One region of the Geodermatophilus sp. URMC 62 genome, then DNA from elsewhere that is predicted to be linked to it. Evidence: riboswitches for the same ligand, from Rfam matches in the RefSeq annotation. Region 1 holds a riboswitch; the other holds the start of a gene.
The links. Region 1 has a riboswitch for S-adenosylmethionine ahead of thrC (threonine synthase). Riboswitches for the same ligand answer to the same signal wherever they lie in the genome.

Region 1 (14,514 bases):
ACGACGCGACCGGCGCGGTGCTCGACATGCTGGTCACCCACCTGTTCCAGGTGGCGGCGGAGGTGGCGATGGAGCCACCGGCCTCGCTGACGCCGGGCGACCTGCAGGAGGCCCGGGAGGCGGTCCTGGCCGCGTTCCGGCCGCTGGCGCGCGAGGACGTCGTCCTGGGGCAGTTCGAGGGCTACCGCGACCTCGACGACGTCGCCGACGACAGCACCACCGACACCTTCGTGGCGGCCCGGCTGTGGGTGGACACCGACCGGTGGCGCGACGTGCCCTTCCTGCTGCGCACCGGCAAGCGGATGGCCGAGAGCCACCAGGTGGTCACCCTGGTGCTGCGCCGGCCCGACGGCCCGGTGGGCGCCGTCCCCGGCGGGGGCAACACCGTGTCGCTGTCGCTGTCGGGCGCCGGCGAGCTCGACCTCGGGCTGGTGACCAAGCAGCCCGGCCCCGACCTGGCGCTGGCGGTGGCGCAGGCGTCGCTGGACCTGGGCAAGGTGGCCGGCGGCGAGCCGCTGCCGGCCTACGCCTCGCTGATCCACGACGTGCTGGTGGGCGACCGGTCGCTGTTCACCACCAGCGCCGGGCTGGCGCAGACCTGGCGGGCGGTGCGGCCGGTGCTCGACGACCCGCCCGAGGTGCGGCCCTACGCGCCCGGCTCGTGGGGGCCCGAGGCGGCGCAGGAGCTGGCCGACCCGTGCGGGTGGGCGCTGGGGAGCTGAGGTCCGGACCGGGCTCTGGTCGCCTCGCGGCGAGTTGCACGACGCGGCTCCAGGCCCCCGACCGAGGTCGGGGCGGTAGTCCGTGAAGGCGGTATCCAATTGGCACCCGGGGACACAGAGTCGCCCGGTCCGGACGACACCGACCGTACCCCGCCCCCGGCCGCCCCACACCCGGACCGCGCGGGTGCCAGACTCCCGCCGTGGCCGACCTGACCCGCGCCGAGGCCGCCGTCCTGGACGCCGTCGACGAGACGGCGGCCGTCGGCCTGCTGTGCCGCCTGGTGGCCGTCCCCTCGATCGGCGGGACCGCGGCCGAGAGCGAGGTGCAGTCCCTGGTCGCCGGCGAGCTGGAGCTGCTCGGCTGCGACGTCGACCGCTGGCCGATCGACCTGGCCGCGGCCGCCACCGCGCCCGACGCGCCCGGCCAGGAGGTCGACCGGGAGGAGGCCTGGGGTGTGGTCGGCACGCTGCCCGGCCACTCGTCGGACCCCGACGACGGCGTCCCCGCGCTCGTGCTCTGCGGGCACTCCGACGTCGTGCCGACCGGCGACCGGGCGCTGTGGGCGGGCGACCCGTTCACCCCGCGGCTGGCCGGCGGCGCGGTGCACGGCCGGGGCTCCTGCGACATGAAGGGCGGGCTCGCCGCGGCCCTGGCCGCCCTCGCGGCGGTGCGGGCGGCGGGGGTGCGGCTGCGCCGGCCGGTCGCCGTGCACAGCGTGGTCGGTGAGGAGGACGGCGGCCTGGGCGCGTGGGCGACGCTGGGCCGCGGCCACCGCGGCGACGCGTGCGTCATCCCCGAGCCCACCGACGGCGCCGTCGTCACCGCCGCGGCCGGGGCGCTGACCTTCCGGCTGGAGGTGACCGGTGCCGCCGCGCACGCCGCGATGCGCGACCGCGGGGTCAGCGCCGTGGAGCTGTTCGCCGAGCTGCACGCCGAGCTGCGTCTGCTGGAGGCGGAGCGGCAGCGGGACGCCGACCCCCGCTTCGGCGGGGAGCGGTACCCGTTCGGGCTGTCGGTCGGCACCGTGCGCGCCGGCGACTGGGCCTCCACGGTGCCCGACCGGCTGGTCGCCGAGGGCCGGTACGGGGTGCGGCTGGGCGAGCCGGTCGAGGCCGCCCGGGCGGCGTTCGAGGCGCGGGTCGCCGCCTTCTGCGCCGGGCACCCGTGGCTGGCCGCGCACCCGGTGCAGGTCACCTGGACCGGTGGCGCCTTCGCCAGCGGCGAGCTGCCGCCGGGCTCGGCGCTGCTCGGCCAGGTGCGCGACGCCGTCGTCGACGCCGGCGGGCCGCTCCCGCCCGAGCGCGCGGTGTCCGCCGGCACCGACCTGCGCCTCTACGCCGCCGCGGGCATCCCGGCGCTGCACCTCGGGCCCGGTGACCTCCACCTGGCCCACGGCCCGGCCGAGCGGGTGCCCGTCGCCGAGGTGACCGCCGTCGCCCGCGCGCTGGCGCTGCTCACCCTCCGCCGCTGCGGGGTCGCGTGATCGGGTACGAGGAGTTCGCGGCGCTGACCGAGGACTCCCCCACCGCACGCACCGAGTGGGCCGCCGTCGTCGCCGCGTGGAGCGAGCCGCACCGCCGCTACCACGACCTGCACCACCTGGCCGCCGTGCTGGGCCTGGTGGGCGAGCTGGGCGCCCACGCCGCCGACCCGGCCGCCGTCGCGCTGGCCGCCTGGTACCACGACGTCGTCTACGACCCGCGGCGCGACGACAACGAGCAGGTCAGCGCCGAGCGGGCGCGCGCCGGGCTGCGCGGCCTGGTGCCCGGCCCGCGCCTGGAGGAGGTGGTCCGGCTGGTGCTGCTGACCGCCGGGCACGACCCCGCCCCCGGCGACGGCGACGGCGCGGTGCTCTGCGACGCCGACCTCGCCGTCCTGGCCGGGCCGCCGGACGCCTACGCCGCGTACGCCTCGGCGGTGCGCGCCGAGTACGGGCACCTGACCGACGAGGCCTTCACCGCGGGGCGGATCGCCGTCCTGGAGCACCTGCTGGCGCTGCCGGCGCTCTACCGGCTCCCGGCGGTCGCGGGCGCCTGGGAGCCGCGGGCGCGGGCCAACCTCACCGCGGAACTCGGTCTGCTCCGGTCCCGCGCTTCCGGACCCGCAGCCCCGCCCCCACCAGCCGGGTGAGCAGCTCGCGGGCTCCGACCGGCTGGGCCCCGGCGGAGACGGCGACGTCGTAGAGCTCCTCGGGGACGTCGTAGTGGTCACCCTGGAACGCCCGCCGGGGGATGCCCAGCTCGGCGGTGACGAAGGCGTGCAGCTCCTCGTAGCTGACGTCGCTGACCAGGTGCGACCACCGCCGGCCGCGCCAGGGCCAGACCGGGGAGTCGATGAGCACCGCCACCGGGTCAGTCTGCCGCGCCCCGGCTAGCGTCGTCGGGGTGAGCAGGGAGATCCGCTGGGGCGTCGTCGGGCCGGGGCGCATCGCGCAGAGCGTGATGGGCGACTTCGCGCACGTCCCCGACGCGCGGCCGGTGGCCGTGGCCTCGCGGTCGGCCGACCGGGCCGCCGCCTTCGCCGGGCAGCACGGGCTGGAGCGGGCGTACGGCTCCTACGCCGAGCTCGTCGCCGACCCCGACGTCGACGTCCTCTACGTCGCGACCCCGCACCCGCAGCACCACGCGGTCGCGCTGGCCGCCATCGACGCCGGCAAGGCACTGCTGGTCGAGAAGACGTTCACCGCGACGACGGCCGGTGCGCGGGAGGTGGTCGACGCCGCCCGCGCGAACGGCGTCTTCGTCATGGAGGCGATGTGGACGCGCTTGCAGCCCGCCGTCGTCGCGCTGCGGGACCTGGTCGCCGACGGCGCCATCGGGGAGGTCCGCTCGGTGCAGGCCGACCTCGGCGTCGACCGCGCCTACGACCCCGCCGACCGGCTGTTCGCCCTCGAGCTCGGCGGCGGGGCGCTGCTCGACCTCGGCGTCTACGTCGTCTCCTTCGCCCAGATGCTGCTCGGCGCGCCCGACACCGTCACCACCGTCGGCTCGACCTTCCCGACGGGGGTCGACGCCGAGGCCGGGCTGCTGCTCGGGTGGAACGACGGGCGCACGGCCACGCTGACCACCTCGCTGCGCTACCCGACCCCCGGGCAGGCGCGGGTCTTCGGCACGGAGGGGTGGATCGACGTCCTCCCCCGCTTCCACCACCCGGACACGATCGTGCTGCACCGCACCGGCGCCGAGCCCGAGACGATCACCCGCCGTCCCGACGGGGTCGGCTACTCCCACGAGCTGGCCGAGGTCACCGCCTGCCTGCAGGCCGGCCGCACGGAGAGCGCGGTCGTGCCGCTGGCCGACACCCTCGCCGTCCAGGACGTCCTGGGCCGCGCCGCCGAGCAGCTCGGGGTCACCCACCGGGAGGATCCCGACGCGCTCGCTGTTTGACGGTTCAAGTTCCGAGCTGTGGTGCCGAACACCAGGGCATGCCGCTGCTGACGGGACTGACCACCGTCCTCGCCAAGATGACCTCTGCCTCCGCCGTGGCCCAGGCCGCGGCAGGAGTGGGCATCGCCGTCATCGGGGTCACCGGCGCCGGCGCCACGGGGGTCCTCCCCGGTCCGGTGCAGGACGGCGTCGCCGGCGTCCTGGAGACCGTGACGCCGTTCGACCTGCCCGACTCGGCCGACGGCGACGCCGCGGCCACCACCGACGACGACGCGGGGACCGATCCGGCCGCCGTCTCCCCCACCCCCACGCCGGCCGCACCGACCCCGGACGCCCCGGACGCCGGCGACACCCCCGGCTCCGACGACGCGCCCTCCGCCGAGCACACGGCCGGCTCGCCCGGCTCCGACGACCCGGCCGACGCCCCCGACGGGCGGCCCTCCGCCGTCCCGACGCGGACCCCGGCCGCGCCGGGCACCGCCGACCACTCCGGCTCCGGCCCCGACTCCGGCCCGGGGTCGACCAGCCCGGGCTCCGGCTCGAACTCCGGCCCGGGCTCGGACTCCCGGTCCGGTCGCGACCACCCCGAGGACGACGCCACCCCCTCCGTCGCCGCACCCAGCACCGGCTCCGACGACGAGGCCGACGACTCCGGCGCCGACTCCGCGAGCGACCTCGACGACTCCGGCAAAGACGGCTCCGGCAAGGACGGCTCCGGCAAGGACGGCTCCGGCTCGGGCGACTCCGGCTCGGACCCCTCCGGTCACGGCGGCAGGGACGACTGACCCTCAGGCCGCCGTCCAGGCCAGGCCGCTCGCCTGCTCGGGTGTGGGCACCCGGGTGGCCGTGCGGCCGGCGCGGCGGACGGCGCCGGCCAGCGCCACCGCGTCGACGACGGCGGCCCCGCCGGGGTCGTTGTTGAGGTAGACGAACACGTCCTCGTCGTCGGTCCAGGTGGCCGCCAGCCGCTGCGCCCACTCCTCGAGCACCGCCGTGGGATAGCCCCAGCCCTCGGCGCCGGTGTGCAGCCGCAGGTAGCCCCAGCCGGTGGTGCGCCACAGCGGCGTGACCGGCCGCTCGGCCCGGTCGGCCCAGCACAGGGCCGCGCCGTAGCGCTCCAGCAGGTCGCGGACCTCGTCGGTCCACCAGGTGTCGTGCCGGGGCTCGACGGCCACCCGGACGCCGGGCGGGAAGCAGGCGAGGCAGTCGCGCAGCAGGCCAGCGTCGGCCTTGAGCGTGGGGGGCAGCTGCAGCAGGACGACGTCGAGCCGGTCGCCGAGCCCCTCGGCGTGCCGCAGCAGGCGGGCCACCGGCTCCTCGGGCTCGCGCAGCCGCTTGACGTGGGTGAGGAACCGGCTGGCCTTGACCGCCCAGCGGTAGTCGGCCGGCGTCCGCTCGCGCCAGGCGGTGAAGGTGTCGCGCTCGGGCAGCCGGTAGAACGCCGCGTTGCTCTCCACGGTGGCGAAGTGCCGCGCGTGGTGCTCCAGCCACAGCCGCTGCGGCAGCCGCTGCGGGTAGAAGCGGCCGCGCCAGTCGCGGTACTGCCACCCCGACGTCCCGATCACCACGGCCACGGCGTCGGCCTACCCGGCGCCGTGGCGGCCGACGCACCGCCGGCCGCCCGTGATCACCTCGGGTGCAGTGGGGCCTCCTCCGCGCCGAGGACCCGCTGGACCCGGGGTGGTCACGACGTCCCCGCAGGGCGGTGGCCCGGACAGGGCCCGGCAGACGCCGACAGGGGCGGCCCGCCGAAGCGGACCGCCCCTGCCGGGCAGTGCTGGTGGTGCTACGGGGTGGCCGGACTCAGAAGTCCATGCCGCCCATGCCGCCGTCGCCACCGGGCATGGCCGGAGCGGCCTTCTCCGGCTTGTCGGCGATGACGGCCTCGGTGGTGAGGAACAGCGCCGCGATGGAGGCGGCGTTCTGCAGCGCCGAGCGGGTGACCTTGGCCGGGTCGATGATGCCGGCCGCGACCAGGTCCACGTACTCGCCGGTGGCGGCGTTGAGGCCGTTGCCCACCTCGGAGTTGCGCACCTTCTCCGCGACGACGCCGCCCTCGAGGCCGGCGTTGACGGCGATCTGCTTCAGCGGCGCCTCGAGCGCGACGCGCACGATGTTGGCACCGGTGGCCTCGTCACCCTCGAGCTCGAGCTTCTCGAACGCGACGGTGGTGGCCTGCGCCAGGGCGACGCCACCACCGGCGACGATGCCCTCCTCGACGGCGGCCTTGGCGTTGCGCACCGCGTCCTCGATGCGGTGCTTGCGCTCCTTGAGCTCGACCTCGGTCGCGGCGCCGGCCTTGATGACGGCGACGCCACCGGCCAGCTTGGCTAGGCGCTCCTGCAGCTTCTCGCGGTCGTAGTCGGAGTCCGACTTCTCGATCTCGGCGCGGATCTGGTTGACCCGGCCGGCGATCTGGTCGGTGTCACCGGCACCCTCGACGATCGTCGTCTCGTCCTTGGTGACGACGACCTTGCGGGCGCGGCCCAGCAGGGAGACGTCGGCGGTGTCGAGCTTGAGGCCGACCTCCTCGCTGATGACCTGGCCACCGGTGAGGATGGCGATGTCGGTCAGCATGGCCTTGCGGCGGTCGCCGAAGCCGGGGGCCTTGACGGCCAGCGACTTGAAGGTGCCGCGGATCTTGTTCACGACCAGGGTCGCGAGGGCCTCGCCCTCGACGTCCTCGGCGATGATGGCCAGCGGCTTGCCCGACTGCATGACCTTCTCCAGCAGCGGGAGCAGGTCCTTCACCGAGCTGATCTTCGAGTTGACGACGAGCACGTACGGGTCGTCGAGGACGGCCTCCATGCGCTCGGCGTCGGTGACGAAGTAGGGCGAGATGTAGCCCTTGTCGAAGCGCATGCCCTCGGTGAGCTCGAGCTCGAGGCCGAAGGTGTTGCTCTCCTCGACGGTGATGACGCCTTCCTTGCCGACCTTGTCCATCGCCTCGGCGATGAGCTCGCCGATGGCCGGGTCGGCGGCGGAGATCGACGCGGTGGCGGCGATCTGCTCCTTGGTCTCGACGTCCTTGGCGGTCGAGAGCAGGTAGTCGGTGACCGAGGCGACGGCCTTCTCGATGCCCTTCTTCAGGGCCATCGGGTTGGCGCCGGCGGCGACGTTGCGCAGACCCTCGCGGACGAGCGCCTGGGCGAGCACGGTGGCGGTGGTGGTGCCGTCACCGGCGACGTCGTCGGTCTTCTTCGCGACCTCCTTGACCAGCTCGGCGCCGATCTTCTCCCAGGGGTCCTCGAGCTCGATCTCCTTGGCGATGCTCACACCGTCGTTGGTGATGGTGGGAGCGCCCCACTTCTTCTCGAGGACGACGTTGCGGCCCTTGGGGCCGAGCGTCACCTTGACGGCGTCGGCGAGGGTGTTCATGCCCCGCTCGAGACCGCGGCGCGCCTCTTCCTCGAAGGCGATCATCTTGGCCATGTGGTGATGTCCTCCATGCATGGATCGCTGCACGGCCGGGACCGGCGCCCGCGACGGACGACACCGGCGCCGCGGGCGCTCACGTGGCCCGCGCTCCAGTGCCTCACCGTTCCGACCTGATTGGCACTCGGCACTGTCGAGTGCCAATCCGAAGTCTGGCACTCGCCCCTGCCGAGTGCAAGAACGGGGGGTGGCCGCCGGCTGTTCCCCTCCCCCGGCGGGACCCGTCAGCGCGGGGGAGCCTCCGCCGCGGCTGTGGACGCCGTCCGGGCCCCGGCACGGTCCCGTTCCTCCTGACGGGCCAGGGTCGCCGTCTCCAGCCGCAGCAGGAGCCCCGGCGACAGGCGCATGAGCCGCCACAGCACCCGCGCCTGCCGCGGGGCCACGATCACCGCCCGGTTGCGCTCGATCCCCCGCAGCACGTCGGCGGCCAGCGCGTCGGCGGGGTAGAGCCGTCCCCCGCTCACCCGGGTGATCGCGGCGCGCGTGTCGGTGCCCTCGGCGGACGGCACGCGCGGCAGGTCCGCCGGCATCCCCTTGTCGAGGATCGGGGTGTCGATGCCGCCGGGGCAGACGACGCTCACCCGGACCCCCCGCGACGCGGCCTCCGCCCGCAGGCTGAGCGAGAGCCCGACGACCGCCCACTTCGTCGTCGCGTAGGGGCCCATGCCCGGCGCCGGCAGCAGACCGGCCAGCGAGGCGGTGTTGACGATGTGACCGTGTCCCTGCCGCAGCATCAGGGGGTAGGCGGCCTGCACGCCGTGGACGACCCCCCGGAGGTTGACGTCGATGGTCCGGTCCCAGTGCGCCGGGCTCAGCTCCTCCGCCGGTCCGCCGATCCCGAGGCCGGCGTTGTTGACCAGCAGGTCCAGCCGGCCGTGCCGCTCCGCGGTCCCGTCGACCAGCGCGGCGACCGCGTCGGCGTCGCGCACGTCGACGGCAGCCGCCGTGGCCGTGCCGGGTCCGGCGGCGGTCAGCCGCTCCGCGGTCCCCTCGGCTGCCGCGCCGTCGACGTCGGCGAGGACCACCTGGTCCCCGCGACGCACCAGCGCCGCGCCCAGGGCTCGTCCGATCCCGGATGCACCACCCGTGACGATCGCGATGCGCGACACGGCACCCCCTCGTCCCCCGGCGCCGGCCGCGCCTCCTGCGGCAGCCTCCCGCGGCGAGGAGCCCGGGGCCACACCCCGCCGCACGGCGGCCGGCCGCGGAGCACCGGGAGGCCGCGGAGCACCGGGAGGAGGGCACCGCGACCACACGGCACCGAGGCCCGGCTCCCTGTCGGGGACCCGGGCCTCGGTGGGCGTGCAGAGGTGGTTCTCAGGCGGTGCGGACCGCGTCGGCCTGCGGACCCTTCTCGCCCTGGACGACCTCGAAGGTGACCCGCTGGCCCTCGTCGAGGCTCTTGTACCCGTCCATCTGGATGGCCGAGTAGTGGACGAAGACGTCCTGGCCGCCGTCGAGGGCGATGAAGCCGAAGCCCTTCTCGGCGTTGAACCACTTCACGGTGCCCTGTGCCACGTGTGCTCCCACGTTCGTGCGTGCGGACGGACCCCGGGTTCCGGGGGCCGGGTACAGCTCTTCCGCCCGTCGGACACGAACGTGGAACTGACAACCGCGCGAGAACGTACATCAGGGACAGCCAGGTGGGGAGTCACCCCACGCACGACTGCTGCCCGATCGGGGGAGCTGCTCACCCGGACCGGCGCCGGGACGAGCGTACGCCCCTACCGGATGAGCCCGGCCGCCCGCACCGACTTCAGCGACGGCTCCACGCGGTGCGTGGGGCCGACCACCGGCTCCAGCGGGTCGAGGGTCTTGAGGCCCTCGCCGGTGTTGAGGACGACGGTCTCCTTCGTGGGGTCCAGCCGCCCGTCCTCGACCAGCTGCCGCAGCACGGCCACGGTCACCCCGCCTGCGGTCTCGGCGAACACGCCGGTGGTGCGGGCCAGGTCGCGGATGCCCTGCACGATCTGCTCGTCGCCGACCCGGCCGACCGCGCCGCCGGTGCGCCGGATGGCGTCGAGCGCGTAGGGGCCGTCGGCGGGGTTGCCGATGTTCAGCGACTTCGCGATGCCGGTGGGCCTGACCGGCTTGACGACGTCCCAGCCGTTGTCGAAGGCGGTGGCGATCGGGTCGCAGCCGGCGGACTGGGCGCCGAAGACCCGCCACTCGGTGGCCTCGACGATGCCGGCGGCGGCGAGCTCCCGCCAGGCCTTGTCCACCTTGGTCAGCAGCGAGCCCGACGCCATGGGGATGACCACCTGGGCCGGGATCCGCCAGCCGAGCTGCTCGGCGATCTCGTAGCCCATCGTCTTGGAGCCCTCGGCGTAGTAGGGCCGCACGTTCTGGTTGACGAAGGCGGTGTCCTCGAACTCGTCGGTCTCGACGAGCTCGCTGGTCAGCCGGTTGACGTCGTCGTAGGACCCGTCGACGGCGACCAGCGTCTGGCCGTAGACCGCCGACTGCACCACCTTGCCTGGCTCGAGGTCGGCCGGGATGAAGACGTAGGAGGGCAGGCCGACGCGGGCGGCGTGCGCGGCCACCGAGTTGGCCAGGTTGCCGGTCGAGGCCGCGGCGATCTTGGCGTAGCCCAGCCGCTTGGCAGCGGTGGCCGCCAGGCTGACCACGCGGTCCTTGAACGAGTGGGTGGGGTTGGCCGAGTCGTCCTTGACCCACAGCCCGCCGGTGAGGCCGAGCTCGGCGGCCAGCCGGTCGGCGCGCACCAGCGGCGTCATGCCGGGATCGAGGGAGACGCGGTCGGCCGGGTCCTGGCCCACGGGCAGCAGGGCGGCGTAGCGCCAGATGTTCTGCGGGCCGGCCTCGATCTGCTCCCGCGTCACCGCCCGCATGCGCTCGGGGTCGTAGTCGACCTCCAGCGGGCCGAAGCACTGCGCGCAGGCGTGCTCGGCGATGAGGCCGAAGGTGGCGCCGCAGTTGCGACAGACGAGGCCACGGGCGGGGCTCGGGGGGACGGGGCCGCCGGCGGACGAGTCGGCCTGCAGCGAACCGGGAGCGGTCAGGGTCATGCGACGACTACCTCCTCATCTTCCCCGCGGCGGGCCGTCGAGCCGTGCGGGACGGAATTGGCACCTCTCGCCGCTCGCGCAGCGCGGTTGCCGGGGCTTCACCGGGCCGTGTCCCTCTGCCCCTCTGGATGAGTGGAACGGGGCCGACTCTACCCGGGTCCCGGAGCACCGCCGTGGTCCGGCCATGCTGGGCGTCATGGCCTCGGCTGCAGCCCGCATCGTCTACACCGACCTCGACGGCACGATGGTCGGCGCGCGGGGCTCCTTCTGGCACACCGCGGACGGCGTCCCCACCGCCGAGCCGGCCACCGCGCTGCTCGAGCTGCACACCGCCGGGGTCCCGCTGGTCATCGTCAGCGGGCGGACCGTCGACCAGGTGACCGAGGCCGGGCGGATCTTCGCCGCCGACGGCGCCATCGCCGAGCTGGGTTCGTTGGTCACCTGGAAGGGCGGCCGGGCGCGCCACCAGCTTCCCGGCGAACTGCCCGCCGAGCACGCCGGGCGCACGCCCGTGGACGTCATGGCCGGGCTCGGCGTCGTCGAGGACCTCTGCGCGGCGAACCCCGGCCGGCTGGAGTGGCACGCGCCCTGGCACACCACCCACTCCGGCGATGCGCTGCTGCGCGGGTTCGTCGACCCGCTCGCCGTCGACGCGTGGCTCGCCGAGCGGGGCCTGGGCTGGCTGTCCCTCAGGGACAACGGCGCCATCCCCGCGACGGCGGAGCTGGACCTGGCGCCCGAGGGGCAGCTGGCGCGGGTCTACCACCTCATGCCGCGCGGGATCTCCAAGGGCGCGGCGATCGCCTGGGACCTCGAGCGCCGCGGGATCGACCCCGCCGACGCCGTCGCGGTCGGCGACAGCGCCAGCGACCTGGAGATGGCGCCCGTCGTCGGCCGGTTGTGGATCACCGCCAACGGCGCCGAGGTCGAGGGCATGCCGGAGTTGCTGGCCGCCGTCCCGAACGTGACCGTCACCGACGGGGCGATGGGCGAGGGCTGGGCCCAGGCGGTGCGCGCGAGCCTCTGACCGGACGACGGCGGACGGGGTCGTGACGCGGTCCTGCGCACGCCGGTGCGGAAGCGCCCGGCGTGGACGACGGCCACCCGGAGCCGGCATCCCGTCTTGCCCGGTCAACCAGACGGATAAATACTCCCGCCTGACGTCGATCGGCGAAGCGGGGCATCCGAACGGGCTGCGGCCATCTTGCCCGGACCTGGTGACCGCGGTCGGCGACGACGCCGCGGAGGCGACCCTCCGGTGAGTGCCCCTGGACCCCTCGCGGGCACCGGACCAGCGATCAGCGACGATCGGAGCACCAGTTGAGCCACACCACCGACAGGGCGATGAACCGCAGGCGCGTGCTCGCCGGGCTGGCCGGGGCGGGCGTCGTCGCGCTCGGCGCGACCGCCGGACCCGCGAGCGCGGCGCCGGGCACCTCGGGGCCGTCGGGGCCGGGGGGACAGGCCGGCGGCCCCGGCCAGCGGGCGGAGCTGATCCCCGCGCAGACGTCGTGGGAGCCGGTGCCCCCGATGACGGGGAGCCTGGGCCAGGTCCAGATCCCGGGTGTGAAGCTGGCGGTGTGGGACACCGGCGGGAACGGCACACCGATCGTGCTCATGCACCCGCACAGCGGGCACGGCGGCGTGTGGGGCTACCAGCAGGCGGCCCTCGCCGAGGCGGGCCACCGGGTGATCAGCTACTCCCGGCGCGGCTACCTGGGGTCCGAGCCACTGGTGGGACGCGACGCCGGCACCGACCTCCGTGACCTCACCGCCCTGATGGACGTGCTCGAGGTCGGGCAGTTCCACCTGGTCGGGCTGGCCGCGGGCGGCAACGCGGTGTTCGACGCCGCGGTGTCGATCCCGGACCGGCTGCTCAGCTGCGTCGTGGGCTGCACCATCGGCGGCATCCAGGACCCGCAGTGGGCGGCAGTCACCCAGCGGTTGATCGCCGGGGGTTTCCTGCAGCTCCCCGCCGAGTTCCAGGAGCTCGGGCCCTCCTACCGGGCCGCGGCACCGGAGGCGCTGGAGGAGTGGAAGGCCAACGAGGAGGCGCCCAAGCCGGCGACCCCGTTGCCGGGCACGCAGAACGCCCTCACGTGGTCGGCCATCGAGGCGATCACCACGCCCACGCAGCTGTTCACCGGCGACGCCGACATGTACTTCCCGCCCAGCCGGCTGCGCGAGCTGGCGACCCACCTGCCATCAGCCGAGGTCGCGGTGTTCGCCGAGGCGGGGCACTGCCCGCACTGGGAGTCCTACCTCGCCTTCAACGACATGGTGCTGTCGTTCGTGCGGAGGAACGAGCCTGGGGGGCGCGGGCACGGGGGACACGGGGGCTAGGCCGGACGAGGGGGCGTCGAGCCCGTCCTCGACGCCCCCTGGTCGAGCCGGCGGGAGTCTCCTCCACCGCGATGCGTCAGCGCTGCTCCCCTGCGGCGTGACGCTCAGCTGGTGACGTCGCGCCGGGAGAAGTGGCGGAAGCCCAGCGCGGTGAACACCGCGGCGTAGACCAGCGACTGGACGACGCCGCGGAAGAGGTCGGAGGAGTCGACCGGCGTCTGCAGCAGGTCGGTCCAGGCGAACTCCTCCGCGGTCGGGAACCAGTCGCGCAGCGACCCGAGCTGCTCGACCTGGTCGAGGATCGCGAACACGAACATCGTGAACACCGCCCCGCCGACGGCGGCCAGCGGCGCGTCGGTGATCGTCGACAGCCAGAACGCCAGCGTGCCGACGACGAGCAGGTGCACGGCGAGGTAGCCGAGCATCCCGGCCAGCCGGAGCAGCCCCTCCCCCTGCGGCAGGGTCACCCCGATCGGCGTCTGGATCTCGGCGAACCCGAACGCGATGCCGCCGGCCACCACCGCGACGACCGCCAGGGTGAGCAGCGCGGCCACCGACAGCACCAGCGCGGCGGCGAACTTCTGCCGCAGCAGCCGCATCCGCGGCACCGGGGTGGCCAGCGTGTAGCGCAGCGACCCCCACTGCGCCTCGCTGGCCACGGTGTCGCCGAAGAACAGCGCGTAGACCACGACCAGGAAGAAGCCCGTCGTCGCGAACAGCACGAACAGCGTGAAGTTCAGGCCGCTGGCGGTGGCGACGTCGACGAGGTTGATCCGGCTGTTGGTCTGCGCCTCCTCGCTGGCGCCCAGTTGCAGCGCGGCGATGAGCACCAGCGGCAGGGCGACCATCAGCACGAACACGCCGATGGTGCGCCGCCGCTTGAACTGCCGGCGCAGCTCGACCGACAGCCGCAGCGTCCGCTCGGGCCGGTAGCCGGCGACCGCGCCGGTGGGCTGGACGTGCTGTGTCATGGCTCGACTCCGGCCTCGGTCCGCTCCTCGCTCGCTGGCGCTCGCTGCGGTGCTCCCGCGGCTGTCGTTCTCGTGGTCGACGGTCACGACTCCCCCACGAGTGCCAGGAACGCGTCCTCCAGGCGGCGGCGCGGTGTGAACTGGTCGACGGCGACGTCGGCGGCGACCAGCGCCTGCAGCGCCGCCGCCCGCGACGTCCGCTCGCCCAGGTCGGCGACCAGGCCCTCGTCGGTGCGCTCGACGGTGACCCCGGGCAGCCCGGACAGGACGGCGGCCGCGCGGTCGGTGTCGGCGTCGTCGGCCAGACCGACGGAGACCGCGCCGCCGGCGCCGACGATCTCCTCGACCGTGCCCTGCGCGATCTTCTGCCCCTTGGCCATGACCACCACGTGCGTGCAGGTCTGCTCGATCTCGCTGAGCAGGTGGCTGGAGACGATGACCGTGCGGCCGGTGGCGGCGTAGGAGCGCAGAACCTCCCGCATGGCGTGGATCTGCGGCGGGTCCAGGCCGTTGGTCGGCTCGTCGAGCACCAGCAGGTCGGGCAGGCCGAGCATCGCCTGGGCGATGGCCACGCGCTGGCGCATGCCCTGGCTGTAGCGGCGCACCGGACGGTCGATGGCCGCACCCAGG
Region 2 (14,514 bases), 940 kb from region 1:
CCGCTTGCCGGTGCGGGTGTGCGGCACGCCGGGCGCGACGAGGATCTCGTCGGGCACGTGCCGCGGGCTCGCGGAGCTGCGGATCGCGGCCCGGATGCGGTCGCGCAGGTCGTCGGTGAGCTCGGCGCCGGGGGTGAGCTGGACGAACAGCGGCATCCAGTAGCCGCCGTCGCGCTGCTCGACGCCGAGGACGACGCAGTCGGCGACCTCGGGGAAGCTCTCGACGGCGGCGTAGATGTCGGCGGTGCCCATGCGCACGCCGCCGCGGTTGAGCGTGGAGTCCGACCGGCCGGTGATGACGCAGGTGCCGCGGTCGGTGACCTCCATCCAGTCGCCGTGCCGCCAGACGCCGGGCCACGGCTCGAAGTAGGACTCGCGGTAGCGGACGCCGTCGGGGTCGTTCCAGAAGTACAGCGGCATGGAGGGCATCGGCTCGGTGATGACCAGCTCGCCGAGCTCGCCGACGACCGGCTCGCCGCTCTCGTCCCACGCGGCGGCGGCGACGCCGAGCATGGGTCGCTGCAGCTCGCCCGCGGTCACCGGGAGGAGCAGCGTGCTGCCGATGAAGCCGGTGGCGACGTCGGTGCCGCCGGACACCGAGCTGAGGAAGACGTCGGGCTTGACCGCGTCGTAGACCCAGTGGAAGGCCGACGCCGGCAGCGGCGAGCCGGTGGACCCGATGGTGCGCAGCGCCGACAGGTCGTGGGTCTCGCCAGGGCGGATGCCGGCCTTCTCGCAGGCGATGAGGTAGCCCGCGCTGGTGCCCAGGTAGGTGATGCCGGTGCGCGCGGCCAGGGCGAACTGCGCGTCGACCGACGGGTACGCCGGCGCCCCGTCGTGCACCACCACGGTCGCGCCGCGCAGCAGCGCCGAGGTGGCGATGTTCCACATGATCCAGGCGGTGGAGGCGTACCAGTAGAAGCGGTCGCCGGGGCCGACGTCGCCGTGCAGGCCCAGCTGCTTGTGCTCCTCGAGGACCACGCCGCCGTGCCCGTGCACGATCCCCTTGGGCAGCCCGGTGGTGCCCGAGGAGTAGACGATCCACAGCGGCGCGTCGAAGGGCAGCGCCTCGAACTCCGGCTCCCGCTCGTCGGCCACCGCCTCGGCCCACGGCAGCGCGCCGTCGGGGACCTCGCCGGGGTGCAGCCGGGGGACGGCGATCGTCGTCCGCACACTGGTGAGCGCCGCCCGCAGCTCGGCGACGACGTCGCGCCGGTCGAACTCCCTGCCGCCCCACCGGTAGCCGTCGACGGCGACCAGGACGGTGGGCTCGATCTGGGCGAACCGGTCGAGGACGGCGCGGGTGCCGAAGTCGGGCGCGCACGAGGACCACACCGCGCCGATCGCCGCGGCGCCGAGGAAGGCCACGACCGCCTCGGGGACGTTGGGCAGGTAGCCCGCGACCCGGTCGCCGCGCCGCACGCCCAGCCGGCGCAGGGTGGCGGCGAACGCGCCGACCCGCCCGCGCAGCTGCGCCCACGACACCTCGGTGGGCTCGGCGTCCTCGGCGACGGCGATGAGCGCCGGGTGCTCGTCGGTGGCGTGCCGCAGCGCCTGCTCGGCGTAGTTCACCGTCGTGCCGGGGAACCACTCCGCGCCGGGCATCTCCCGCCGGGGGAGCACCTGGTCGTCGGGGACCGGGGGCAGCACGCCGGACCACTCGGCCACGTCCGCCCAGAACTGGTCGAGGTGCTCGACCGACCAGCGCCAGATCGCGTCGTAGTCGGTCGGGTCGAGGTCCAGCCCGCGGCGGGCGGCCGCCTCGCGGGCGAAGGCCGCGAGGCGGGTCGCCTCCTTCGTCCGCGGGGTGGGCTGCCAGAGCACCGGGGCGGCGGAGGTGTCGGCGGTCACAGCAGCACCCTGCCACCGGCCTGCCCGCGCCGGGTGCCCGGGCGGGCGGAGGGCGGTGGCACCCCTCCTCTGCGACGATCTCCCCGTGACCGAGCCGGAGCGCAACGTGCTGGGCGGCGAGTTGCAGCCGTGCGGCACCGAGCCCCTCACCGGGTTCTACCGCGACGGCTCGTGCCGCACGGGCCCGCAGGACGTGGGCAGCCACACGGTGTGCGCCGTCGTCTCCCAGGAGTTCCTGGAGCTCCAGCGCGAGCTCGGCAACGACCTCGTCACGCCGCGGCCGGAGTACGGCTTCCCGGGGCTGCGGCCGGGCGACCGGTGGTGCGTGGTGGCCGCGCGGTGGCTGCAGGCCTACCGGGCGGGCGTGGCGGCCGGCGTCGTCCTGGCGGCGACCAACGCCCGCGCGCTGGAGATCGTGCCGCTCAGCGCCCTGCGCCAGCACGCCGTCGACGTGCCCGACGACATCAGCAGCCTGGACTGAGAGGACCCCGTGACCCCCACGACCCGCGAGCTCGGCGAGGGACCCCGCGAGGGGGCCGCCGACCTGCTCTCCGTGCCCGTCTCGACCCTGCAGGGCGAGGAGACCACGCTCGGCGCGCTCACCGGGGGCCGGCCCGCGCTGGTGGTCAACGTGGCCAGCCGCTGCGGGCTCACCCCGCAGTACACCCAGCTCGAGCAGCTGCAGCAGGAGTACGGCCCGCGCGGCTTCACCGTCGTCGGCGTGCCGTGCAACCAGTTCGCCGGGCAGGAGCCGGGCACGGCCGAGGAGATCGCCGGGTTCTGCTCGGCCACCTACGGCGTCACCTTCCCGATGACCGCGAAGGTCGAGGTCAACGGCGAGGGCGCGCACCCGGTGTACCGGCAGCTGACCGCCGTCCCCGACGGCTCGGGCGAGGCCGGGCCGGTGCAGTGGAACTTCGAGAAGTTCCTGCTGACCGCGGACGGCGAGGTGGTCGCCCGGTTCCGCCCGAAGACCGACCCGGCCGCCCCGGAGGTCCGGACGGCGATCGAGGCCCTCCTCCCCCGCTGACCGCGGCGCGCGCCACCGGCTCGTCCCGTCCTCCGCGGGCCGCATCGGACCCGTGGCGCGCGGAACCGGCCCGTGGAGCGGCCCGCACCGCCGCCCGGGCTCACGGTGCTCGGGCGGCCGGACGGCGACCGCGGGGCCAGCATGGGGGCATGGCCGACCTGCACTTCTACTTCGACCCCGTCTGCCCGTTCGCGTGGATGACCAGCAAGTGGGTCCGCACGGTGGCGAGGCAGCGCGCGTACGACGTCGACTGGCGGTTCATCTCGCTGCGGCTGCTCAACGCCCACGTCGACTACGACAGCCACTTCCCGCCCGAGTACGAGGCCGGCCACACCTCCGGGCTGCACCTGCTCCGCGTCGCCGCCCGGACCCGGGCCGAGCACGGCGCGGCCGCGGTCGGCCCGCTCTACGAGGCCCTCGGCCGGCACGTCTTCGAGGACCCCGCCGGCCAGCCGCCGCCCGAGCGCGCGACCAGCCGCGAGTTCCTCGACACGGTGCTCGGCGAGGCCGGTCTGCCCGCCGACCTGGCCTCGGCCGTGGACGAGGACTCGTGGGACGACGGCATCCGGGCCGAGACCGACGAGGCGCTGGGCCTGACCGGCCGCGACGTCGGCACGCCGATCCTGCACTTCGAGCCGCCGGAGGGCGTGGCCTTCTTCGGCCCCGTCATCAGCCGGCTGCCGAGCGAGGAGGAGGCCGTCGCACTCTGGGAGTCGGTGGTGCACCTGGCCCGCTTCCCGGGGTTCGCCGAGCTCAAGCGCAGCCTCCGCGAGCGCCCGCAGCTGCCCGCCTTCGGCGTCACGGAGGACGAGGTCGGGGTGCAGGAGGACTGGCACGGGGGCAGCCGCCGGCTCAAGCGCTGACCGGCGGCACCGGGGTCACGCGGCGGAGCGGGTCCCCGGCGCGAGCGGCGCCGGCGTCTCCGGGAGGGGCGCCGGCGCCGGCCGCGCGGCGGTGCGGGCGGTCTGCGCGAGCGCGATGCCGCCGAGCACCACCAGGCCACCGGCCACCTGCCAGCCGGTGAGCACCTGCTCCACCCACAGCCAGGCGACGACCGAGGCGAACACCGGCTCGACGGTGGCCACCAGGCCGGCGGTCGTGGGCGGCAGGTGCCGCAGCGCGGCGATCGAGAGCCAGAACGGCACGATCGCCCCGAGGACGGCGATCCACAGCACCAGCAGCCACAGCGGCAGGGTCGCCTCGCCCAGCGACACCGGCACCCGCTCGCCGAGCACCGCCGGGTCGAGCGGCGCGGTGAACGGCGCGACGACCGTCCAGAACAGGCCCGCGGCCACGAACGTCCAGGTGGTGAGCGCGACCGGGTCGCGGGTCGCCGTCCCCCGCTCGCCCATCAGGTAGTAGGTGGCCAGGCACACCGCCGCCGCCAGGCCGGCACCGACGCCGAGCGGGTCGAGCGAGCCGCCGCCCTGCCACACCTGCGCCACCAGGACCAGCCCGGACAGCGACAGCGCCAGCGCCACCCAGATGCGGGGCCGCACCGGCTCCCGGCGCACCAGGCGCACCCACAGCGCGATCCCGACCGGCGCGGTCATCTCGAAGACGAGCGCGATGCCCACCGGCAGCCGGCCGATGGCCACGAAGTAGAGGAACTGGGTGAGCGCGACACCGACCACGCCGAACACGGCGAGGAAGGGCACCTCGCGCCAGGTGACCCGCAGCCGCCGTGGGGCGACGACGGCCAGCGCGACCAGCAGCCCTCCCGCCGCGCCGGCGCAGCGCATCGCCGTCAGCCAGGTCGGCGGGACCCCCGCCTGCAGCGCGAGCGTGGACACGGTGCCGTTGACGGCGAACAGCCCTCCCGCCGCCACGGTGAGCAGGTAGCCGGCGGCGGGACGGCGGGTGTGCGGCACCCGTCCGACTGTAGCGGGCGTCGCGCCCGACGACCCCTACCGGCCCCGGCCACCCACCGGTCGGTCCCCCAGGGCGTCGGGGACACCACACCGCGCTCCCGGGTGTCCCACAGCCGCAGCGGGCACCCTCGGGGCGTGACCGAACTGCGCCCCCCGTGGTCCCCGCGCCGTCGCCGGACGCTCGGCGGCCCGGCGGTGGGCGCGGTCGTCTGCGGAATCGGGGCCCTCCTGCTGCCCGCGGAGATCGGGGTGACCGCGGCCCTGCTCGCCGCGCTGTGCGGCTTCCTGTTCCTGGTGGCGCTGGTGCTGTTCTTCGCCGTCCCGGGCCCGGACACGGTCGGCACGCTGCTGCGCTCGCCGTCGCTGGGCGGGGCGGTGACCGTCGTCGCCGTCCTGCTGTGGTTCTCGACCGCCGGCCAGCCGCTGCGCTGGCTGTGGGCGCTGGCGGCGGCGGCCGGCCTGGCCTGGCTGGCGACGGCGCTGTGGCTGGTCCGCCGCGGCTGACCCCCGCCCGGGGCGCCGGCCGGGCGGCGGCAGACTGCCGGGCGTGGACCTGCCCCCCGCCTTCTACGTCCCGGACGGCGACGGCCTCGACGCCACCGCGCTGACCATCGGCCCCTGGGACCCCGGTCTCCAGCACGCCGGCCCGCCCGCCGCGCTGCTGGCGCGCGAGGCCGAGCGCGCGAGCGGCATCCCCGGCGGCCAGACCGTGCGGCTGGCCTACGACCTCCTCGGGCCGGTCCCGGTCGGGCCGGTGCAGGTGGCGGCGCGGGTGCTGCGGCCGGGCCGGCGGATCGAGCTGGTCGAGGCCACCCTCACCGCGGGCGGGCGGGCGGCGATGCGGCTCACCGCCTGGCGGATGCGCTCGGGCGCGGCGACGGCGGTCTCCCCGCCGCAGCGCCACCCGGTGGGCCCCGAGGACGCCGCGCCCGCCGAGTTCAGCGTCTTCTCCGAGCCGGTCGCCTACCACCGGTCGCTGGAGTGGCGGCTGGCCGCGGGCTCGATCACCGCGCCCGGGCCGGCGGCCACCTGGACCCGCCCGCTGTGCGCGCTGGTCGAGGGCGAGCCGATCACGCCGCTGCAGCACCTGCTGGCCATGACCGACGCCGCCAGCGGCATCTCCGCGGAGCTGGACTGGACCGAGGCCACCTTCGCCAACGTCGACCTCGTCGTCGCCCTGTTCCGCCCACCCGCGGGCGAGTGGCTGGCCATGGACGCGACGACGACGCTGGGCCCGGCCGGCGCGGGCCAGTGCGGCGCCGACCTCTACGACGTCGAGGGGCGGATCGGCCGCTCGGTCGCGTCGCTGTTCGTGGAGCCGCGCTGAGCGTCCTGCCAGGGAGAGCCGGTTGGATGGGGGCGACCAGACGAGGAGAGGAGGACCCGACCTGCCATGCCCCAACTGACCAACCGGCTCGACTGGCTCGCCGGCCGCGGCCTGGAGATCGTGCTGATCATCCTGGGCTCGGTGCTGCTGGCCCGCTTCGTCACCTGGGTGGGCAGGCGGATCACCGACCGCATCGACGCCCGCTCGACCGGCGGTGACGTGCTCGTCCGATCGGAGGCGGCCAAGCACCGCCACTCGCTGACCCAGGTGATCACCTGGTCGCTCGTCGTGCTCGTGTACACGGTGGCGGCCTTCTACGTGCTCGAGCGCCTCGGCGTCCCGGTCACCGGACTGGTCGCGCCGGCCACGGTGCTCGGCGTCGGCCTCGGCTTCGGCGCGCAGCGGATCGTCGGCGACGTCCTGGCCGGGTTCTTCCTCATCACCGAGCGCCAGTACGGCTTCGGCGACGTCGTCTCGATCCAGGTGGTCGGCGGCGGCGACCCGGCCGACGGCACCGTCGAGGACGTCACCCTGCGCATCACCCGGCTGCGCTCGGCCGACGGCGAGGTGGTCACCGTCCCCAACGGGCAGATCGTCAAGGTCGTCAACCTCTCCCGCGACTGGGCCCGCGCCGTGGTCGACGTCCCGGTGCCGACGACGGCCGACGTCAACCGGGTCAACGAGATCCTCCGCGAGGTGGGCCGGCAGGCCTTCGGCGACGCCGGGCTGCGCCGGCTGCTGCTCGACGAGCCCAGCGTCATGGGCGTGGAGAGCATCGACCTCGAGCAGGTCAACGTCCGCGTGGTCGCCCGGACGCTGCCCGGCCGGCAGTTCGAGGTCGGCCGCGACCTGCGGGAGCGGATCGTGCTGGCCTTCCGCCGCGCCGGCCTCACGCTCACCCCGGCCCCACCGCCGGACCCGGCGTCGGGGCCGGCGGGAGGGCCGACCGGGCAGCCGGCGCGGCAGGGAGCCCCGTAGTGACCGTCCCCGGCGCGCCGCGCCCGGACGACCAGCGCGACCCCGACCGCCCGGGGGGCGACCCGGCCGCGCGCGGGCGTTTCGGCCTGTCCCGCGGCTCCCGGGTGCCCGGGCACATCGGCCGCGCGCGCACGTCGACGGTGGTCCTGGCCGTGCTGTTCGTGGGGCTGGGCGTGCTCTACCTTTCCGTCCCCCCGCCGGCCGCGGTCCCGCCCGGTGCCCCCGGCACGCCCAGGACCACCGCGCCGGCACCCGCCCCGGCGACGACCGACGCGCCCACGACGACCGCGCCTCCCACCGACGAGGACGAGGCGCCCACGACGACGACCGGGCCGGGGACGGGCGAGCCGACGCCGACCGACGACCTGCCCACGACGGAGCCCACGGCGCCCGGGGGGACGACGCCCGGGGGGACGACGCCCGGGGGGACGACGCCCGGGGGGACGACGCCCGGGGGGACGACCCAGGAGCCGGCACCGGGGACGAGCGCGCCGGCCACCACCGGCGAGGCGCCGCGGACGACCGTCGGGCCGGCGCCGACACCCGGGACCCCGCCGACCGGCTGACCGGCACGTGGACAGCCGACGTGAACGGCCGTTAACGTCCGGGGTGACCACCCCGCGCACCTCCCGGAGGACGACATGGCAGCCGACGTCGACGCCGCAGCGGAGGTGGCCGCGGCTGCGCCGGCCCCACCCCGCGCCCGGCACGAGGCCCTGGTCGCCGACCTGCGCGAGCGGCTGCGGCAGCGCGCGCTCGGCGGCTCGGGGTCGGCGCGGGCCCGCCACGTCGAGCGCGGCAAGCTGCTCCCCCGCGACCGCGTCGCCCACCTGCTCGACCCCGGCAGCCCGTTCCTCGAGCTCTCGCCGCTGGCCGCCGAGGACATGTACGACGGCGACTCCCCCGGCGCCGGGATCATCACCGGCATCGGCCGGGTCGCCGGGCGGCCGTGCGTCCTCGTCGTCAACGACGCCACGGTCAAGGGCGGCACCTACTACCCGATGACGGTGAAGAAGCACCTGCGGGCGCAGGAGGTGGCGCTGCAGAACCGGCTGCCGTGCGTCTACCTGGTCGACTCCGGCGGGGCGTTCCTGCCGATGCAGGACGAGGTGTTCCCCGACCGCGAGCACTTCGGCCGGATCTTCTACAACCAGGCCACGATGAGCGCCCGCGGCATCCCGCAGGTCGCCGCCGTCCTCGGCTCGTGCACCGCCGGCGGGGCGTACGTCCCCGCGATGGCCGACGAGTCGGTGATCGTCCGCGAGCAGGGCACGATCTTCCTGGGCGGCCCGCCGCTGGTGAAGGCCGCCACCGGCGAGGTGGTCAGCGCCGAGGACCTCGGGGGCGGCGACCTGCACAGCCGCGTCTCCGGGGTCACCGACCACCTGGCCGACGACGACGAGCACGCGCTGGAGATCGTCCGCCGCATCGTCGCGACGCTGGCCCCGCCCGCGCCGCCGGCCTGGGAGGTCGCCCCGCCGCGCGACGCCGTCCGCCCGCAGACCGACCTCTACGACCTGGTGCCGGTCGACCCCCGCACGCCCTACGACGTCCGCGACGTGATCACCACGCTCGTCGACGGCGGCGAGCACCAGGAGTTCAAGGCGCTCTACGGGCCGACGCTGGTGACCACCTTCGCCCGGCTGCACGGGCACCCGGTGGGCATCGTGGCCAACAACGGCGTGCTGTTCGGCGAGTCGGCGCAGAAGGGCGCGCACTTCGTCCAGCTCTGCGACCAGCGGCGCATCCCGCTGCTGTTCCTGCAGAACATCACCGGGTTCATGGTCGGCCGCGACTACGAGGCCGGCGGCATCGCCAAGCACGGCGCCAAGATGGTCACCGCCGTCGCCTGCGCCCGGGTGCCCAAGCTGACCGTCGTCATCGGCGGGTCCTACGGCGCCGGCAACTACTCGATGTGCGGCCGGGCCTACTCCCCCCGCTTCCTGTGGATGTGGCCCAACGCCCGCATCTCGGTGATGGGCGGCGAGCAGGCCGCCTCGGTGCTGGCCACCGTCCGCCGCGACGGGCTGACCGCCCGCGGCACCGACTGGCCCGCCGACGAGGAGGAGGCGTTCAAGGCGCCGGTCCGCGCGCAGTACGAGGCCCAGGGGAACCCCTACTACTCCACGGCGCGGCTCTGGGACGACGGCGTCCTCGACCCCGCCGACACCCGCACCGTCCTCGGCCTGGCGCTGTCCGCGTGCGCCCAGGCCCCCCTCGACGACGTCGCCTACGGCGTCTTCCGGATGTGAGCCGCCATGCCGAAGACGACGCACCTGCCAGAACCGCCGGCCACCGACGATCCGAACGAGTGCGGAGTCGAGCGATGAGCACCTTCGACACCGTCCTCGTCGCCAACCGGGGCGAGATCGCCGTCCGGGTGATCCGCACGCTGCGCCGGCTCGGCATCCGCTCGGTCGCCGTGTACAGCGACGCCGACGCCGACGCGCCGCACGTCCGCGCCGCCGACGTCGCCTACCGCCTGGGCCCCGCCCCGGCCGCGCAGAGCTACCTGTCGGTGCCCCGGGTGGTCGAGGCGTGCCGGGCCACCGGCGCGCAGGCCGTGCACCCCGGCTACGGCTTCCTCTCGGAGAACCCGGCCCTGGCCGCCGCGCTCGCCGACGCCGGCGTGGTCTTCGTCGGGCCGCCGGCCGAGGCGATCCGGGTGATGGGCGACAAGATCGCCGCGAAGAAGACCGTGGCCGCCTCCGGCGTGCCCGTCGTCCCGGGGATCGCCGAGCCCGGCCTTCCCGACGACGACCTCGTGGCCGCGGCGCCGGGCATCGGCTTCCCCGTGCTGGTCAAGCCCTCGGCCGGCGGCGGCGGCAAGGGCATGCGGGTGGTCGAGGACGCCGCGGACCTGCCCGCCGCACTGGTCAGCGCCCGCCGGGAGGCCGCCGCCGCGTTCGGCGACGACACCCTGTTCCTCGAGCGGTTCGTGCACCGGCCGCGGCACGTCGAGGTCCAGGTGCTCGCCGACGCCCACGGCGCCGTCGTCCACCTCGGCGAGCGCGAGTGCAGCCTGCAGCGCCGCCACCAGAAGGTGGTCGAGGAGGCCCCCTCGCCGCTGCTCGACGAGGCCACCCGCGCCCGGATCGGTGCGGCCGCCTGCGCCACCGCGCGCAGCGTCGGCTACACCGGCGCCGGCACCGTGGAGTTCATCGTCTCGGCCGACCGGCCCGAGGAGTTCTTCTTCATGGAGATGAACACCCGCCTGCAGGTCGAGCACCCGGTCACCGAGCTGGTCACCGGCCTGGACCTGGTCGAGCAGCAGCTGCGCGTGGCCGCCGGCGAGCCCCTGGCGTTCGGCCAGGACGACGTCGCGCTGACCGGCTGGGCGATGGAGGCGCGGGTCTACGCCGAGGACCCCGGCCGCGGCTTCCTGCCCACCGGCGGGCGGGTGCTCGCGCTGGCCGAGCCCGCCGGCGCCCGCGTCGACTCCGGCGTCGCGGCCGGCACCGTCGTCGGCTCGGACTACGACCCGATGCTGGCCAAGGTGGTCGCGCACGGCCCCGACCGGGCCACCGCGCTCGCCGCGCTCGACCGGGCGCTGGGCGACACCGCGGTGCTCGGCGTGACCACCAACGTCGGGTTCGTCCGCGCGCTGCTGGCCGAGCCCGACGTGCGCGCCGGGCACCTGGACACCGCGCTGCTCGACCGGGTGGCCGCCTCCTACGCGGTCCCGCCGGTGCCCGACCTCGCCGTCCTCGCCGCCGCCGCGCACCTGTGGCTCACCGCCTGGGCCGCGGCCGACCCGGCCGACCCGTGGAGCGCGCCGAGCGGCTTCCGGCTGGGGGACGCCGCGCCGTTCACCGTCCGGCTCGAGGCCGGCGGCCGGCCGCGCACGGTGGCGCTGACCGGCACGCCGGCCGCGGCCCGCGCCACCCTCGACGGCGCCGACGCCGGGACGCTGTCCTGCGCGGCCGAGGACGGCGGCCTGGCGCTGGTGCGCGACGGTGTGCGGTCCCGCTGCCTGGTCGCCGCCGAGGGAGACGCCGCCGCCGACGGCGACGGCGACGGGCACGGCCTGTTCGTGCACGCCGACGGCGCGGACTGGCCGCTGCGCCGGGCCCGCCGCGTGGTGCTGCGGCCCGACAGCGCCGCGGCGCACCCCCCGGAGCTGACCAGCCCGATGCCCGGCTCGGTGATCGCGGTGCCGGTGACCGACGGACAGGTCGTCACCGCCGGGGAGCCGGTGGTCGTCGTCGAGGCGATGAAGATGGAGCACACGCTGCGCGCCCCGGCCGACGGCGTCGTCGAGCTGCTCGTCGCGGCCGGCGACCAGGTGCGGCTCGACCAGGTGCTCGCCCGGCTCACCCCCGCCTGAGCCGGAGCCCGCTCCGCTAGGGTCGGCGCAGGCTCACGAGAGGCAGCGTCAAGCACCTGGCTGGCTGCCCGGCAACCTCTCTCCGTCCGAGGTGCTCCAGGGGAAGAGCCGGCCGCGCGGCACCCGCCGCCCGGCAGGACGGAGTCCTCCGTGCGCCGCGGGGTCTCCCGAACGAGAGGAGACGGCGCGTGACCGACCCGCAGAGCTGGAGCTTCGAGACCCGGCAGATCCACGCCGGCACCGGCCCCGACCCGACCACCGGCGCCCGCGCCCTGCCCATCTACGCCACGACCGCCTACCAGTTCCGCGACAGCAAGCACGCCGCGGACCTGTTCGCGCTGGCCGAGATGGGCAACATCTACACCCGGATCATGAACCCGACGCAGGACGCGCTCGAGCAGCGCGTGGCCTCGCTGGAGGGCGGCGTCGCGGCGCTCGCGGTGGCCAGCGGCATGGCGGCGGAGACGCTGGCGCTGCTCAACGTCGCCGAGGCCGGCAGCCACGTCGTCGCCTCGGCGTCGCTGTACGGCGGCACCTACAACCTGCTGCACCACTCGCTGCCCAAGCTCGGCGTCGAGGTGTCCTTCGTCGAGGACCCCGACGACCCGCAGAGCTGGCAGTCGCTGGTGCGCGAGAACACCACGGCGCTCTACGGGGAGTCGATCGGCAACCCGAAGGGCGACGTCCTCGACATCGCCGCCGTCGCGGAGGTGGCCCACCGCAACGGCGTCCCGCTGATCGTGGACAACACCATCGCCACGCCGTTCCTCGTGCGGCCGCTGGAGCACGGTGCCGACGTCGTCGTCCACTCGGCGACGAAGTACCTCGGCGGGCACGGCACCGCGATCGCCGGCGTCATCGTCGACGGCGGCACGTTCGACTGGACGTCGGGGAGGTTCCCCGGGTTCACGACGCCGGACCCGACCTACCACGGCGTGGTCTACGCCGACCTCGGCGCCCCGGCCTACGCGCTCAAGGCCCGCGTGCAGCTGCTGCGCGACCTCGGCCCGGCGATCAGCCCGTTCAACGCCTGGCTGGTCGTGCAGGGCATCGAGACGCTGTCGCTGCGCATGGAGCGGCACGTGGCCAACGCCCAGCGGGTGGCGGAGTTCCTCGAGGCGCACGACGAGGTCGAGTCGGTGCACTACGCCGGCCTGCCGTCCTCGCCGTGGCACGCCGCCCAGCAGCGCTACGCCCCGCGCGGCGCCGGCGCGGTGCTGGCCTTCGAGATCCGCGGTGGCGTCGAGGCCGGCCGGCGCTTCGTCGAGGCGCTGGAGCTGCACAGCCACGTGGCCAACATCGGCGACGTCCGCAGCCTGGTGATCCACCCGGCCTCGACCACGCACTCGCAGCTCACGCCCGAGGAGCAGCAGACCACCGGGGTCACGCCCGGGCTGGTGCGCCTGGCCGCCGGGCTGGAGGGGATCGACGACATCCTCGCCGACCTCGAGGCGGGGTTCCGCGCGGCCAAGGGGGCGTGATGACGGGGGTGCGGGACGTCCCGGCGTCCCGCACCCCGCCGCGCACCGGCGGGTGGCGCGACGGCGACCCCGCCGGGGACCGGCTGTTCCTCGACCTGGACGGACCGGTCCGCCTCGAGCGCGGCGGGGTGCTGCCCGGCGTCCGGGTCGCCTACGAGACCTGGGGGACGCTCGCGCCCGACGGCGGCAACGCGGTGCTCGTCGAGCACGCGCTGACCGGCGACAGCCACGTCACCGGGCCGGCCGGGCCCGGGCACCCGACCGCGGGCTGGTGGGCGCCGCTGGTCGGGCCGGGGGCGCCGCTGGACACCGGGCGGCTCTTCGTCGTCTGCGCCAACGTGCTCGGCGGCTGCCAGGGGACGACGGGGCCGTCCTCGACCGCGCCCGACGGCGCCCCGTGGGGCGCGCGCTTCCCCGAGGTGACCGTCGGCGACCAGGTGCTGGTGGAGGCCGCGCTGGCCGACGCGCTCGGCGTCCGCCGGTGGGCCGCCGTCGTCGGCGGGTCGATGGGCGGGATGCGGGCGCTGGAGTGGGCGGTGGCGCTGCCCGAGCGGGTCGCCGGGGTGCTCTTCCTCGCCTCCGGCGCGGCCGCGACCGCCGACCAGATCGGCACGCAGACGACCCAGCAGGCCGCGATCCGCGCCGACCCGGTCGCCGGGCTCGGCGTCGCCCGGCGGATCGCGCAGCTCACCTACCGCAGCCCGGTCGAGCTGGAGGAGCGGTTCGGGACGACCGTGCAGGACGACGGCCGCTTCGCCGTCGTCTCCTACCTCGACCACCACGCCGACAAGCTCGCCCGCCGCTTCGACGCCGGCAGCTACGTGGTGCTCACCGAGGCGATGAACACCTGGGACGTCGGCCGCGGCCGGGGCGGGATCGAGGCCGCGCTGTCGCGGGTGACCGCGCGGGTCGTCGTCGCCGGGGTGGACAGCGACCGGCTCTACCCGCTGGAGCTGCAGCAGCGGGTGGCCGACGCGCTCGGCGTCCCGCTGCGGGTGGTGTCCTCTCCGCACGGGCACGACGGCTTCCTCGTCGAGGCCGGCGCCGTCGGTGCGCTGGTGCGCGAGCTGCTCGGCACCTGACCCCTCTCCGCGAGATCTGCACACTCGTGGCTCCCGGGACCCCGGAAGCCACGAGTGTGCAGATCTCGCCCGGGGAAGACTGGCGTGCGTGAGCGACGACGACCTCGACGCCCTGCGCCTGGCCTGCGACCGCGCGCTGAGCGGCCACGGACCGGTGCGCGCCGCGGACCTGCTGGCCACGATCCCCGCGGACACGGCGGTCGACCGGTACGGCGCGGGCGGGGTGGTCGCCGAGCTCGAGAGCGAGGTCGCGCAGGTGCTGGGCAAGCCGGCCGCGGTCTACCTGCCCAGCGGGACCATGGCCCAGCAGTCGGTGCTGCGTGTGCACGCCGGGCGCAGCCGCCGGGAGACGGTCGTGGGCCATCCCGAGTGCCACCTGTTCCGCCACGAGGGGGGTGCGCTGGCGCGGCTGCAGGGCCTGGTCGAGCGCCCGGTCGGCGACCGGCACCGGATGCTGCTGCGCGCCGACCTCGACGACGTGGCCGAGCCGCCGGCCGCGCTGGTGGTGGAGCTGCCGCAGCGCGACCTCGGCGGGCCGCTACCGCCCTGGGACGACGTGGTCGCGCA

Region 2: another riboswitch for S-adenosylmethionine. It lies ahead of ACU616_RS06985 (bifunctional o-acetylhomoserine/o-acetylserine sulfhydrylase); the one in region 1 lies ahead of thrC (threonine synthase).

What each region holds. Positions count from the first base shown of each region.
Region 1 is NZ_JBRFHY010000001.1:2,388,433-2,402,946, reverse strand. It holds gene ACU616_RS11540 (glucose-6-phosphate dehydrogenase) at 1-722, shown strand, start outside; gene ACU616_RS11535 (ArgE/DapE family deacylase) at 923-2,206, shown strand; gene ACU616_RS11530 (HD domain-containing protein) at 2,203-2,853, shown strand; gene ACU616_RS11525 (DUF4031 domain-containing protein) at 2,783-3,070, opposite strand; gene ACU616_RS11520 (Gfo/Idh/MocA family protein) at 3,108-4,109, shown strand; gene ACU616_RS11515 (hypothetical protein) at 4,148-4,894, shown strand; gene ACU616_RS11510 (DUF72 domain-containing protein) at 4,898-5,683, opposite strand; gene groL (chaperonin GroEL) at 5,913-7,541, opposite strand; gene ACU616_RS11500 (SDR family NAD(P)-dependent oxidoreductase) at 7,769-8,653, opposite strand; gene ACU616_RS11495 (cold-shock protein) at 8,862-9,062, opposite strand; gene thrC (threonine synthase) at 9,269-10,570, opposite strand; SAM riboswitch class I at 10,583-10,705, opposite strand; gene ACU616_RS11485 (HAD family hydrolase) at 10,767-11,597, shown strand; gene ACU616_RS11480 (alpha/beta fold hydrolase) at 11,915-12,913, shown strand; gene ACU616_RS11475 (ABC transporter permease) at 13,018-13,884, opposite strand; gene ACU616_RS11470 (alpha/beta fold hydrolase) at 13,968-14,514, opposite strand, start outside.
Region 2 is NZ_JBRFHY010000001.1:1,443,925-1,458,438, forward strand. It holds gene ACU616_RS06930 (acetoacetate--CoA ligase) at 1-1,851, opposite strand, end outside; gene ACU616_RS06935 (DUF2237 family protein) at 1,937-2,332, shown strand; gene ACU616_RS06940 (glutathione peroxidase) at 2,342-2,881, shown strand; gene ACU616_RS06945 (mycothiol-dependent nitroreductase Rv2466c family protein) at 3,031-3,744, shown strand; gene ACU616_RS06950 (EamA family transporter) at 3,760-4,752, opposite strand; gene ACU616_RS06955 (hypothetical protein) at 4,888-5,256, shown strand; gene ACU616_RS06960 (thioesterase family protein) at 5,300-6,079, shown strand; gene ACU616_RS06965 (mechanosensitive ion channel family protein) at 6,146-7,057, shown strand; gene ACU616_RS06970 (hypothetical protein) at 7,057-7,623, shown strand; gene ACU616_RS06975 (carboxyl transferase domain-containing protein) at 7,699-9,309, shown strand; gene ACU616_RS06980 (acetyl/propionyl/methylcrotonyl-CoA carboxylase subunit alpha) at 9,384-11,384, shown strand; SAM riboswitch class IV at 11,416-11,530, shown strand; gene ACU616_RS06985 (bifunctional o-acetylhomoserine/o-acetylserine sulfhydrylase) at 11,573-12,865, shown strand; gene metX (homoserine O-acetyltransferase MetX) at 12,865-13,947, shown strand; gene ACU616_RS06995 (threonine aldolase family protein) at 14,036-14,514, shown strand, end outside.